2 regions of the Pseudomonas sp. FW306-02-D09B genome follow, and region 2 is predicted to be linked to the other one. Evidence: predicted binding sites of a transcription regulator. Region 2 holds the regulator's gene; the other holds the start of a gene.
The links. The regulator sigma-54, encoded in region 2, starts transcription at its own class of promoters, with help from an activator protein. The targets are predictions, from matches to a motif close to ANTGGCATNNANNTTGCTNT.
Positions count from the first base shown of each region.

Region 1: glnA (glutamate--ammonia ligase) is a predicted target of sigma-54. The motif match lies at 3,698-3,717, and genes of this name have one in related genera.

Region 1 covers NZ_JBYSXY010000010.1:236,585-242,575, forward strand. The annotation lists gene AC3WK5_RS18400 (DUF4124 domain-containing protein) at 242-847, opposite strand; gene AC3WK5_RS18405 (DUF4124 domain-containing protein) at 865-1,371, opposite strand; gene AC3WK5_RS18410 (chorismate mutase) at 1,481-2,059, opposite strand; gene glnA (glutamate--ammonia ligase) at 2,195-3,601, opposite strand; gene thiI (tRNA uracil 4-sulfurtransferase ThiI) at 3,932-5,386, shown strand; gene typA (translational GTPase TypA) at 5,526-5,991, shown strand, end outside.
Region 2 covers NZ_JBYSXY010000018.1:45,868-51,858, forward strand. The annotation lists gene AC3WK5_RS24630 (KpsF/GutQ family sugar-phosphate isomerase) at 1-533, shown strand, start outside; gene AC3WK5_RS24635 (KdsC family phosphatase) at 533-1,057, shown strand; gene lptC (LPS export ABC transporter periplasmic protein LptC) at 1,065-1,637, shown strand; gene lptA (lipopolysaccharide transport periplasmic protein LptA) at 1,624-2,169, shown strand; gene lptB (LPS export ABC transporter ATP-binding protein) at 2,169-2,894, shown strand; gene AC3WK5_RS24655 (RNA polymerase factor sigma-54) at 3,076-4,569, shown strand; gene hpf (ribosome hibernation-promoting factor, HPF/YfiA family) at 4,679-4,987, shown strand; gene ptsN (PTS IIA-like nitrogen regulatory protein PtsN) at 5,000-5,464, shown strand; gene rapZ (RNase adapter RapZ) at 5,467-5,991, shown strand, end outside.

The DNA.
Region 1 (5,991 bases), on a different contig from region 2:
TTTGGAGCGTGGCGGCTCAGACGGGTCTGAATCACGCGCGTGAACTGGGCGCTGATACGAGGAAAATGCAAAAACCAAACCAAGGCTCCGAAAAGAAGCGTTCAGGCCCTGAAACAGGCGTTTTAAGCGCGATTGCGTGGCGTTCTGCCGGCCTTTGCGGGTATTTTCGAACCAAAATGGGTTGGAATATGGGTAGGGTGCAGCCGATTGCACCAATATAGTGCGCAAACCTGAACAAGGTTCAGAAGAAAGAAAAAATCCCGACTTTTTCTTCTTCGGGCTTATCCGCGAGCGGACATTCCGGGCGTTGGCCGTAATCGGTCAGGGTGCAGGGCTTGATCTGGCGCTTCTGCGCCAGGGAGATACGCAGCATGTGGAATGGCTGATTGGCTGTGCGTTCGACAATCCGCCCGTGTTCGTCGAGGATTTCCACCGCCAGTTGATGGGTGCCGCGATCAATATTGCTTAAGGCGAACACCGGGCTGGGGCCGGGATCGGCGGTCGGTTGGCCGTCCAGTAACAACCGATAGCGATGGCCGCGTTGCAAGGTGGGTTCGTTGGTGACACTGACGATCACTTCCCCCGCGCTGCTGCGCACCGAAGCGTCCGGTTCCGGTACGAGTACGCGAAGCATGTCGTAGTGAAACAGTGGTTTTTCCTCAGGCTTCTTGGGGGCTGCTTGCGATATTGCCCCGCCGGGATTGGCCGACATGCGATTACCTGGCGCCAGTGTGACTCGCTTGGCGTTTCCGGGGCGGGGTTGATCGGTGAAGACCCGATTGCCTTGGGCGTCGATGTAGGTGTAGACCTCGGCCTGCGCCGGCAGAGCGATCAGCCACAGGCACATGGTGATTATCCAGCACCTCACGGGAGGTGTACCCGCTGCACGGTGAAGGTGAGAGTCGGGCTTTGCTGCACCAGGCTTTCTCCGGCGAGCACCTGCACCGCGAGATGGTGTTCGCCGCGATCGATGTTCACCAGTTGCAAGCGCGGCACGTTGCTTGGCTCGCCGTAGGGTTGGCCGTCCAGCAGCAATCTAAATACATGTGATCCTTGCAGTCGTGGCTGAATCTGCACGCCGACGGTGAAGGTGCCGTTATTGGCGCGCAGGGCTTCATCGCTGGGCAGGCCGGTCAGTTCCAGCACTGAATACACGGCGTTTTTGTCTGCGTGCGGGGTTGGTTGTTCGGGCGTCATCGGTGGTTGGTGTTCGATGCTGTTGAGTGGCGGCAACTCGACGGCCTGGCTCTTCACGCCATCGGGCGGCTGATTGCTGTAGGCGGTATTGCCGCTGGCGTCGGTGTAGCGGTAGATCTGCGCGGAGGCGGGCAGCGCGATCAGCAACAGGATGAACAGAAAACCACGACCCATGAAAAACGCCCAATAATCGAAAACGTTGGTTTGCAGCATAGGCCAGGGTTAAGTGTTGGCCCAATTCACTAACACCCTGACACGAAAGATCAATAAAACTCGCCAGCTCCTACGGATGGGTGCCGCACAATTCGGCAGTGGCGCGTACCAGCGCAAGCTCGCGCAGCGGCACTTGGGTTGCGGCTTTATTGGCTTTGGCCAGCCATGACGGGCAGTGCGGATCATTGCGATACGGGGTGAAATCGGCCAATTGCTGCAGCAGGCGTGTTTGCAGCAGGTCAAGTTGCGGGCGGATCAGGCCAACGAGGTCGGGGCGAGGGTCGTTGGGCGCTTTGCCTTGTGCGTGCCAGTCGGACAAATGCGCGTACTGCACTAACTTGTTGGCTTCGATCTGCGCCGAGAAGAACTGCTCAACGGCTTCATTGCTCAATTTATAGTAGGGCGCTTCGGCAATAGCATCGGCAATGACTTCACGTTCACGCTGACGGTCCTCGACAGGCTTGCCGCTGTCCCACTTGCTCAGCGCGACTTTGTCAGCAATCACCAGTCGCTCCTGAATGGTGCTGAGCAGCGGGGCGAGGGCCGCGGGTGCCGGGGTTGGAGCTGGAGCATGAGTGGCAGTGGTGGCAGCGCAGGCAGTGTTGGCGAGCAGGGCGGTGAACAGTGCAAGGCTCAAACGTAGGTACATGGGACGTCTCTTCTTCATTCCGTGGAAGGGCATGATGCTTATAACAGTAGGCCTGATAATAAGTGTTCGCCCACAAAAAAGGCCTCCCGAAGGAGGCCTCTTTTTTGTTACGCCGCTTGCGCGGGCGTTACTGGATCAGCAGCTGTAGTACAGCTCGTATTCCAGTGGGTGTACGAAGGTGCGTACTTTGATTTCTTCTTCGCTTTTCAGGGCGATGTAAGCGTCGATGAAGTCGTCGCTGAAAACGCCGCCTTTGGTCAGGAACGCACGACCTTTGTCCAGCTCTTCCAGGGCTTCTTTCAGGCTGCCGCAAACTTGTGGGATCTCTTTCGCCTCTTCAGGCGGCAGGTCGTACAGGTTTTTGTCAGCCGCATCGCCTGGGTGGATCTTGTTCTGGATGCCGTCCAGGCCAGCCATCAGCAGTGCAGCGAAGCCCAGGTACGGGTTGGCTGCCGGATCCGGGAAACGTGCTTCGATACGGCGAGCGCGAGGGCTCGACACGTAAGGAATACGGATCGAAGCGGAACGGTTGCGAGCCGAGTAGGCCAGCATTACTGGAGCTTCGAAGCCTGGGACCAGACGCTTGTAGGAGTTGGTCGACGGGTTGGTGAAGCCGTTCAGGGCCTTACCGTGCTTGATGATGCCGCCGATGAAGTACAGGGCGGTGTCGGACAGGCCGGCATAACCTTCGCCAGCGAAGGTGTTCTTGCCATCTTTGGCGATGGACAGGTGAACGTGCATACCCGAACCGTTGTCGCCGTACAGCGGCTTAGGCATGAAGGTCGCGGTGCGGCCGTATGCATCGGCAACGTTGTGTACGCAGTACTTCAGGGTCTGAACTTCGTCAGCCTTGGCGACCAGGGTGTTGAACTTCACACCGATTTCGTTCTGGCCGGCAGTCGCCACTTCGTGGTGGTGAACTTCGATGACCAGGCCCATTTCTTCCATGGCGTTGCACATGGAGGTACGGATTTCGTGGTCGTGGTCGAATGGCGGAACCGGGAAGTAGCCGCCTTTGACGCCTGGACGGTGGCCTTTGTTGCCGCCTTCCACGTCCTGGTCGGACATCCACGAACCTTGTTCGGAGTAGATCTTGAACATCGAGCCGGAGATGTCGGACTTGAACTTCACTTCGTCGAAGATGAAGAACTCAGGCTCTGGACCGACGAAAACGGTGTCGCCGATACCGGTGGACTTCAGGTATTCCTCGGCGCGCTTGGCGATGGCACGTGGGTCACGGTCATAGCCTTGCATGGTCGAAGGCTCGATCACGTCGCAAACCAGGATCAGGGTCGGCTCTTCGGTGAACGGGTCCAGAACGGCAGTGGTGTCGTCCGGCATCAGGATCATGTCGGAAGCTTCGATGCCTTTCCAGCCAGCGATGGAGGAACCGTCGAACATTTTGCCTTCTTCGAAGAAAGCTTCATCCAGCGCATCGCGAGCCGGCATGGTCACGTGGTGCTGAGTGCCTTTTGTGTCCGTGAAGCGCAGATCAATCCACTTGACGTCATGATCTTTGATGAGTTGAACCGACTTCGACATAGTGTCCTCCGGGTGGCTTCGGGCTTAGTAATGGATGCCCTTACAATGTGGGTGATGCCGGCGCGAATACTCTGCCTTGGCAACCTGCCTCACAAGGGAGCAAATTGCATGCCAGTGCCCCGACATGGGCTAATTGCCCCAATATCACGCTTATAAAGGTGCAAGGCGCTTTAAAACAGAAAATATCGCCCTTTAATGTAGCGCTCAATTTCATAAATGACCTGTTTTGGTGCATTGAAAACCTTCTGCACATTAACTGGTTAAACCTTGAGCAATTTCCGCTATAATCCGCGCCCCCCTTTTTCGGCTGGCCCTGCGCGCGCTGTTTTCATGAAACTAATCGTAAAAGTCTTCCCCGAGATCACCATCAAGAGCCGCCCGGTACGGACGCGTTTCATCCGTCAATTGGCCAAGAACATCCGTGCTGTGCTCCGCGACCTGGACCCGGCCGTGGTGGTGAACGGCGTGTGGGACAACCTCGAGCTGGAAACGCACGTCAGTGACCCCAAGGCCTTGAAGGACATGACCGAGCGCCTGAGCTGCATGCCGGGCATCGCGCATTTCCTGCAGGTCGACGAGTACCCGCTGGGCGACTTCGACGACATCGTTGCCAAGTGCAAGCAGCACTATGGTGATTCGCTGGCCGGGAAGATCTTTTCGGTGCGCTGCAAGCGTGCCGGCAAGCACGAATTCAGCTCGATGGACGTCGAGAAATACGTCGGCAGCCAGCTGCGTCGTCAGTGCGGCGCCGCCGGTATTTCGCTTAAACAGCCTGAAATCGAAGTTCGCATCGAAATTCGCGACAAACGGTTGTTCGTGATTCACAGCCAGCACAACAGCATCGGCGGCTACCCGCTCGGCGCGCTGGAACAGACCCTGGTGCTGATGTCCGGCGGTTTCGATTCCACCGTCGCGGCTTACCAGATCATGCGCCGCGGGCTGATGGCCCACTTCTGCTTCTTCAATCTCGGCGGGCGTGCCCACGAATTGGGCGTAATGGAAGTCGCGCATTTCATCTGGAAGAAGTACGGCAGCTCCCAGCGCGTGTTATTTGTCAGTGTGCCGTTCGAGGAAGTGCTGGGAGAAATTCTCGGCAAAGTCGATAACAGTCATATGGGCGTAGTATTGAAGCGTATGATGTTGCGCGCTGCGTCCCGGATCGCTGATCGACTGGACATCGAGGCACTGGTCACTGGCGAAGCGATTTCCCAGGTTTCCAGCCAGACGCTGCCGAACCTGTCGGTGATCGACTGCGTGACCGACAAGCTGGTGTTGCGTCCGCTGATCGCCAGTCACAAGCAGGACATCATCGACCTGGCCAACGCAATCGGCACCGCCGATTTCGCCAAGCACATGCCGGAGTACTGCGGGGTCATTTCGGTGAACCCCAAGACCCACGCCAAGCGTCCGCGCGTGGAGCATGAAGAGAAAGAATTCGATATGGCAGTGCTCGAGCGTGCGCTCGAGAACGCCAAGCTGGTGCCGATCGATCGGGTGATCGACGAATTGGGCCAGGATGTGCAGGTTGAAGAAGTCAGTGAAGCGCTGGCCGGTCAGATCATCATCGACATCCGTCACCCGGATGCCGCCGAAGACGACCCGCTGGAGCTTGCTGGTATCGAGGTACAAGCGATGCCGTTTTATGCTCTGAACGCTCGTTTCAAGGAACTGGACCCTACTCGCCAGTACCTGCTGTATTGCGACAAAGGCGTGATGAGTCGCCTGCATGCCCATCATTTGCTCAGTGAGGGGCATGCCAATGTGCGCGTTTATCGACCGAGCTAAGAGCCCGGGGCTGTTTGCCTGTGGCCTGCGTCACCGGCCCCCCGACGCCGCCGTCAAGCTGTAACGGCAAGGCCTGACTCTACTGTAAATCGCTGCCAAGACTTGTCAGCACACCGAATCCTCTGATCGAGATACACAAGTGATCGAAAATCTACGCAACATCGCCATCATTGCTCACGTTGACCATGGTAAGACCACCCTGGTAGACAAGCTCTTGCGTCAATCCGGCACCCTGGAGCGCAACGAGCTCAACGACGAGCGCGTGATGGACTCCAACGACCAGGAGAAAGAGCGCGGTATTACCATTCTGGCGAAAAACACCGCCATCAACTGGAACGGCTACCACATCAACATCGTGGACACCCCGGGCCACGCCGACTTCGGCGGTGAAGTTGAACGCGTAATGTCGATGGTTGACTCCGTTCTGCTGCTGGTTGACGCTCAAGACGGCCCTATGCCGCAAACCCGTTTCGTGACCAAGAAGGCCTTCGAAGCCGGCCTGCGTCCGATCGTGTGCATCAACAAGGTTGACCGTCCAGGCGCACGTCCGGACTGGGTTCTGGACCAGATCTTCGACCTGTTCGACAACCTGGGTGCTACCGAAG
Region 2 (5,991 bases):
CGTGCCCGCTGAACCTGGCACCGACCTCCTCCACCACGGCAGCGCTGGTAATGGGTGATGCACTGGCCGTTGCCTTGCTGGAAGCCCGCGGCTTCACTGCCGAAGATTTCGCGTTCTCACACCCGGGCGGCGCTCTGGGTCGCCGTTTGTTGCTGAAAGTCGAAAACGTCATGCATGCCGGCCAGGAGCTGCCGCAAGTAGTACGCGGCACACCACTCAAAGACGCGCTGATGGAAATGACCCGCAAGGGCCTGGGCATGACCGTGGTACTGGAAGCTGACGGCAAACTCGCCGGCATTTTCACCGACGGCGACCTGCGTCGCACTCTGGACCGGACCATCGACATCCATCAAGCCACCATTGACGACGTCATGACCCCGCATGGCAAGACCGCACGCGCCGAGATGCTCGCCGCCGAAGCCCTGAAAATCATGGAAGACCACAAAATCAACGCACTGGTGGTGGTCGACAACGAGGACCGTCCAGTGGGCGCCTTGAACATGCACGACTTGCTGCGCGCGGGAGTAATGTAATGAGCACGGACCTGCTGCAACGCGGCAAAAACATCAAGCTCGCGGTCTTCGACGTCGATGGCGTGCTGACCGACGGCCGCCTGTACTTTCTCGAAGACGGCAGCGAATTCAAGACCTTCAACACGCTCGACGGCCAGGGCATCAAAATGCTGATGGCCTCCGGCGTGACGACCGCCATCATCAGCGGACGCAAGACCCCGGTGGTCGAGCGGCGCGCCAAAAACCTTGGTATTCCTCATCTGTATCAGGGCCGCGAGGACAAACTGGTAGTGCTCGACGAGCTTCTGGCGCAACTGGGCCTAAGCTATGAACAGGTTGCCTACCTGGGCGACGACCTGCCGGATCTGCCGGTGATTCGCCGTGTTGGCCTGGGCATGGCAGTGGCCAACGCCGCCAGCTTCGTCCGCGAAAACGCTCACGGCATCACTCAGGCCCGTGGCGGCGAAGGTGCCGCTCGCGAGTTCTGTGAGCTGATCCTGCGTGCCCAGGGCAACCTTGAAGCGGCTAATGCCGCGTACCTGTGAGCCACTTATGCTGAGCAAGAAAATTCGCAACATAGTGTTTTTCGGGGTCATTGCCGCGTTGCTCGCGGCCGTTGGCTACTGGAACATCAGCCCGGAACGCTTTCTCGACAAGCCGGTAGCGCACGTCGACGAGAGCCAGATCGACTACTACGCCATCAACGCCCACAGCGTGCAGTACCTGCCCGATGGCAAATTGCAATATGACCTGACATCCGACAAGGTCGAGCACGTCAAAGCAACCGACATCACCCTGCTGACCAACCCCGACCTGAACATGTATCGGGGCACCGCGTACCCCTGGCACATCCAGAGCAAGCGTGGCGAGGTCAATTCAGGCGGCACTGAAGTTGAATTGATCGACTCGGTACGTATCGCACGCACGGACGAGCAGAACCGCCCGATGCTGATTACCAGTAGTCGTATGACGGTATTCCCGCAACAGCAATATGCGCAGACCCAGCAAGCCGTTAGAATCGACGGCGCTGGTGGTGTATCGACTGGTAACGGAATGAAAGCGTATTTGAAAGACAGCAGGATACACCTGCTATCGAACGTAAGAGGACAGTATGAGGCTCGTTAAAACTCTCCCTATTTTGCTCAGTCTGGGCGCAGCACTGGGAAGCGTGAGCGCCTGGGCTCTGCCGAACGATAGCCAGCAACCCATTCGCATTCAGGCTGACGATGCTCAGCTGGACGACAAGAATGGCGTGGCCACCTACAAAGGTGACGTGATCATTACCCAGGGCTCGATGATCATCAAAGGCAACACCGTGACCATCACCCGCACCAAGGCCGGCGACATCGATGTCGTGACTTCGGTGGGCAACCTGGCGTATTTCGAGCAGTTGCAAAAGCCGACCGACACGAAACCCGTCCAGGGCTACGGGGTGACTATCCAGTACCATGCCGCGCAAAACCGCATCGTACTGATCGACCGCGCCAAGGTGATCAACGAAGGCAACACCACCGAAGGCGAGAAAATCGTCTACGACACCGTCAAGCAGGTTGCTAACGCAGGCCGCGCTACCGGTGCCTCGGTCACCGCGCCGCGCCCACGGGTCGATATGGTTATCCAGCCGAAAAAGAAAACCGACGAGCAGAAGGCCCAGTAATGGCAACTCTGAAAGCCCAGCATCTGGCCAAGAGCTACAAGAGCCGCCAGGTCGTGCGTGACGTCAGCCTGTCGATCGACAGCGGCCAGATCGTCGGCCTGCTTGGCCCGAACGGTGCCGGCAAGACGACCTGCTTCTACATGATCGTGGGCCTGGTCCAGGCCGATCAGGGTCGCGTACTGATCGACGACCTGGACGTCAGCCACCAGCCAATGCACGGTCGTGCACGAGCGGGTATCGGCTATCTGCCACAAGAAGCGTCGATCTTCCGCAAACTTTCGGTCGCCGACAACATCATGGCCATCCTCGAGACCCGCAAGGAACTCGACAAGGCCGGTCGTCGTAAAGAGCTGGAAAGCCTGTTGCAGGAATTCCACATCAACCACATCCGCGACAACCTCGGCATGAGCCTTTCCGGTGGCGAACGTCGCCGTGTGGAAATCGCTCGCGCCCTGGCCACGGCACCGAAATTCATCCTGCTCGACGAACCTTTCGCCGGCGTGGACCCGATTTCGGTGGGCGACATCAAGCAGATCATTCATCACCTCAAAGCCAAGGGTATCGGCGTGCTGATCACGGACCACAACGTTCGTGAAACCCTGGACATCTGCGAAACCGCCTACATCGTCAACGACGGTCAATTGATCGCCGAAGGCGACGCCGAAACCATCCTGGCCAACGACCTGGTCAAGGAAGTGTATCTGGGCCATGAGTTCCGCCTGTAAGCACTGAGGTGTCTGGTCAGTCGCCGGAGCGCTTGCCCCAATAAAACTATACGTATTTATTGTTACAGCGCTCTAGGCAAACACTTCAGTTTCAGGCATATAATTTGCTTATGTTTGGCGCTCCGGCGCCCTGTAGTGGATGGCGCATGTGCGCCGGCGAATAAGGTGTTAAGCCCCTGCCATGAAACCATCGCTAGTCTTGAGAATGGGCCAGCAGCTGACGATGACACCGCAGCTGCAACAGGCCATCCGCCTGCTCCAATTGTCGACCCTGGACCTGCAACAGGAAATCCAGGAGGCACTGGAGTCCAATCCAATGCTCGAACGCCAGGAAGAAGGCGACGACTTCGATAACGCCGACCCGATGGCGGACAATATCGAGCAGAAACCCAACACCGACATCCAGGAACCCTCCTACCAGGAAACCGCGCCGACGGTAGATAACCTCGAGGAAGGCGACTGGAATGAGCGCATCCCTAACGAACTGCCGGTCGACACCGCCTGGGAAGACGTTTACCAGACCAGCGCCAGCAGCCTGCCGAGCAACGATGACGACGAATGGGACTTCACCACTCGCACTTCCGCCGGCGAAAGCCTGCAGAGTCATCTGCTCTGGCAATTGAACCTGGCGCCGATGTCCGACACCGATCGACTGATCGCGGTGACCCTGATCGATTGCATCAACAATCAGGGCTACCTGGACGAAACCCTCGAGGAAATCCTCGAAGCCTTCGATCCGGAACTGGACATCGAGCTCGACGAGATCGAAGCCGTCCTGCATCGCATCCAGCAATTCGAGCCGGCCGGTATCGGCGCACGCAACCTCAGCGAATGCCTGTCGCTGCAACTGCGTCAATTGCCCGCCAAGACCCCTTGGCTGGCTGAGGCCAAGCGCCTCGTCATCGATTACATCGACCTGCTGGGCAGCCGCGACTACAGCCAACTGATGCGCCGCATGAAGCTCAAGGAAGATGAGCTACGCCAGGTCATCGAACTGGTGCAAAGCCTGAATCCGCGTCCAGGCTCGCAAATCGAGTCCAGTGAAGCCGAGTACGTCGTTCCCGACGTCATCGTGCGCAAAGACAACGAGCGCTGGCTGGTGGAGTTGAACCAGGAGTCGGTTCCGCGCCTGCGCGTCAACCCGCAGTACGCCGGCTTTGTCCGCCGCGCCGACACCAGCGCCGACAACACCTTCATGCGCAATCAGTTGCAGGAAGCGCGCTGGTTCATCAAGAGCCTGCAAAGCCGCAACGAAACCCTGATGAAAGTCGCTACCCAGATCGTCGAGCACCAGCGCGGCTTCCTTGAGTACGGCGATGAGGCCATGAAGCCTTTGGTCCTGCATGACATCGCTGAAGCGGTCGGCATGCACGAGTCGACGATTTCACGGGTGACCACGCAAAAATTCATGCATACCCCACGCGGTATTTATGAACTGAAATACTTTTTCTCCAGCCATGTCAGCACCTCTGAAGGCGGCGAATGCTCGTCCACAGCGATCCGCGCGATCATCAAAAAACTGGTTGCAGCGGAAAATCAGAAAAAGCCGTTGAGTGACAGCAAGATCGCTGGTTTACTGGAGGCACAAGGCATTCAGGTGGCCCGCCGCACCGTCGCCAAGTACCGCGAGTCCCTGGGGATCGCGCCTTCGAGCGAACGCAAGCGGTTGATGTGACGGGCTACGCCATAGCGTTCCAGGGTGTGTTCGAAAGCTTTTCGGACACGCTCTAGTGGCAGGCAAGCCAGCCTGCCGCCTTATGCACTGGCAACGAAGGAGAAGCTGTATGCAAGTCAACATCAGTGGACACCAACTGGAAGTGACCGAACCCCTGCGCATCTACATCGGCGAAAAGCTCGACCGATTAGAAAGGCATTTCGACAAGATCACCAATGTGCAGGTCACGTTGACCGTCGAGAAGCTGCTGCAGAAAATCGAAGCCACGCTGCATATCCCCGGTGGAGAAGTGGTCGCCAACGCTGAGCATAACGACATGTATGCCGCGATCGACGCCCTGACCGACAAGCTGGATAAACAACTCAAAAAGCATAAGGAAAAGACCCAGAGCCTCCTCCAGGGCGCGACCGGTCGTTAACACTCCCAACCCATGATCCGACTTGAAAACATCCTGACCCCCGGCCGTTCTTTGGTGAACGTGCCGGGCGGCAGTAAAAAGAAAGCCCTCGAACAAATTGCCAACCTGATCGCCCGCGAAGTGCCGGGTCTGGCCATGCAGGATGTCTTCGAGAGTCTGGTCGCCCGTGAAAAACTCGGCTCCACCGGTTTTGGCAACGGCATCGCCATCCCCCACTGCCGCCTCAAAGGTTGCGAGTCGCCCATCAGTGCCTTGATGCACCTGGACGCTCCTATAGATTTCGACGCCATCGACGGCGCTCCGGTCGACCTGCTATTCGTTCTGCTGGTCCCGCAAGCCGCTACCGATGCGCACCTGGAACTGCTGCGCCAGATCGCCAGCATGCTTGATCGTAAAGAAGTCCGTGATCGCCTGCGCAGCGCAAAAAGTAATGAAGCCTTGTATCAGGTTGTCCTCGACGAGCAGAACGGTCACTAATCATGCGCTTGATCATCGTCAGCGGCCGTTCTGGCTCAGGTAAAAGTACCGCCCTCGATGTACTGGAGGACAACGGTTACTACTGCATCGACAACCTGCCGGCCGGCCTGTTACCGGAACTGGCCGAGCGCGCACTGATTCACACCGAACTGGCGCAACCGCTGGTTGCGGTTTCCATCGATGCGCGCAACCTGCCGAGCCACCTGTCACGCTTCCCGGAACTCCTGGAAGAAGTGCGCAGCCGGCACATTCAATGCGATGTGCTGTACCTGGACGCCGACGAAGAAACCTTGCTCAAGCGTTTCTCGGAAACCCGTCGCCGCCACCCGCTGAGCAGCGCCAACCGCTCGCTGGCCGAAGCCATCGATGACGAAACCAATCTGCTGGGGCCGATTGCCGACCTGGCGGACCTCAAGGTCAACACCACCAATCTGAACCTGTATCAGTTGCGCGATACCATCAAGTTGCGCCTCTTGAACCAGCCAGAGCCGGGCACTGCGTTTCTGGTGGAATCCTTCGGCTTCAAG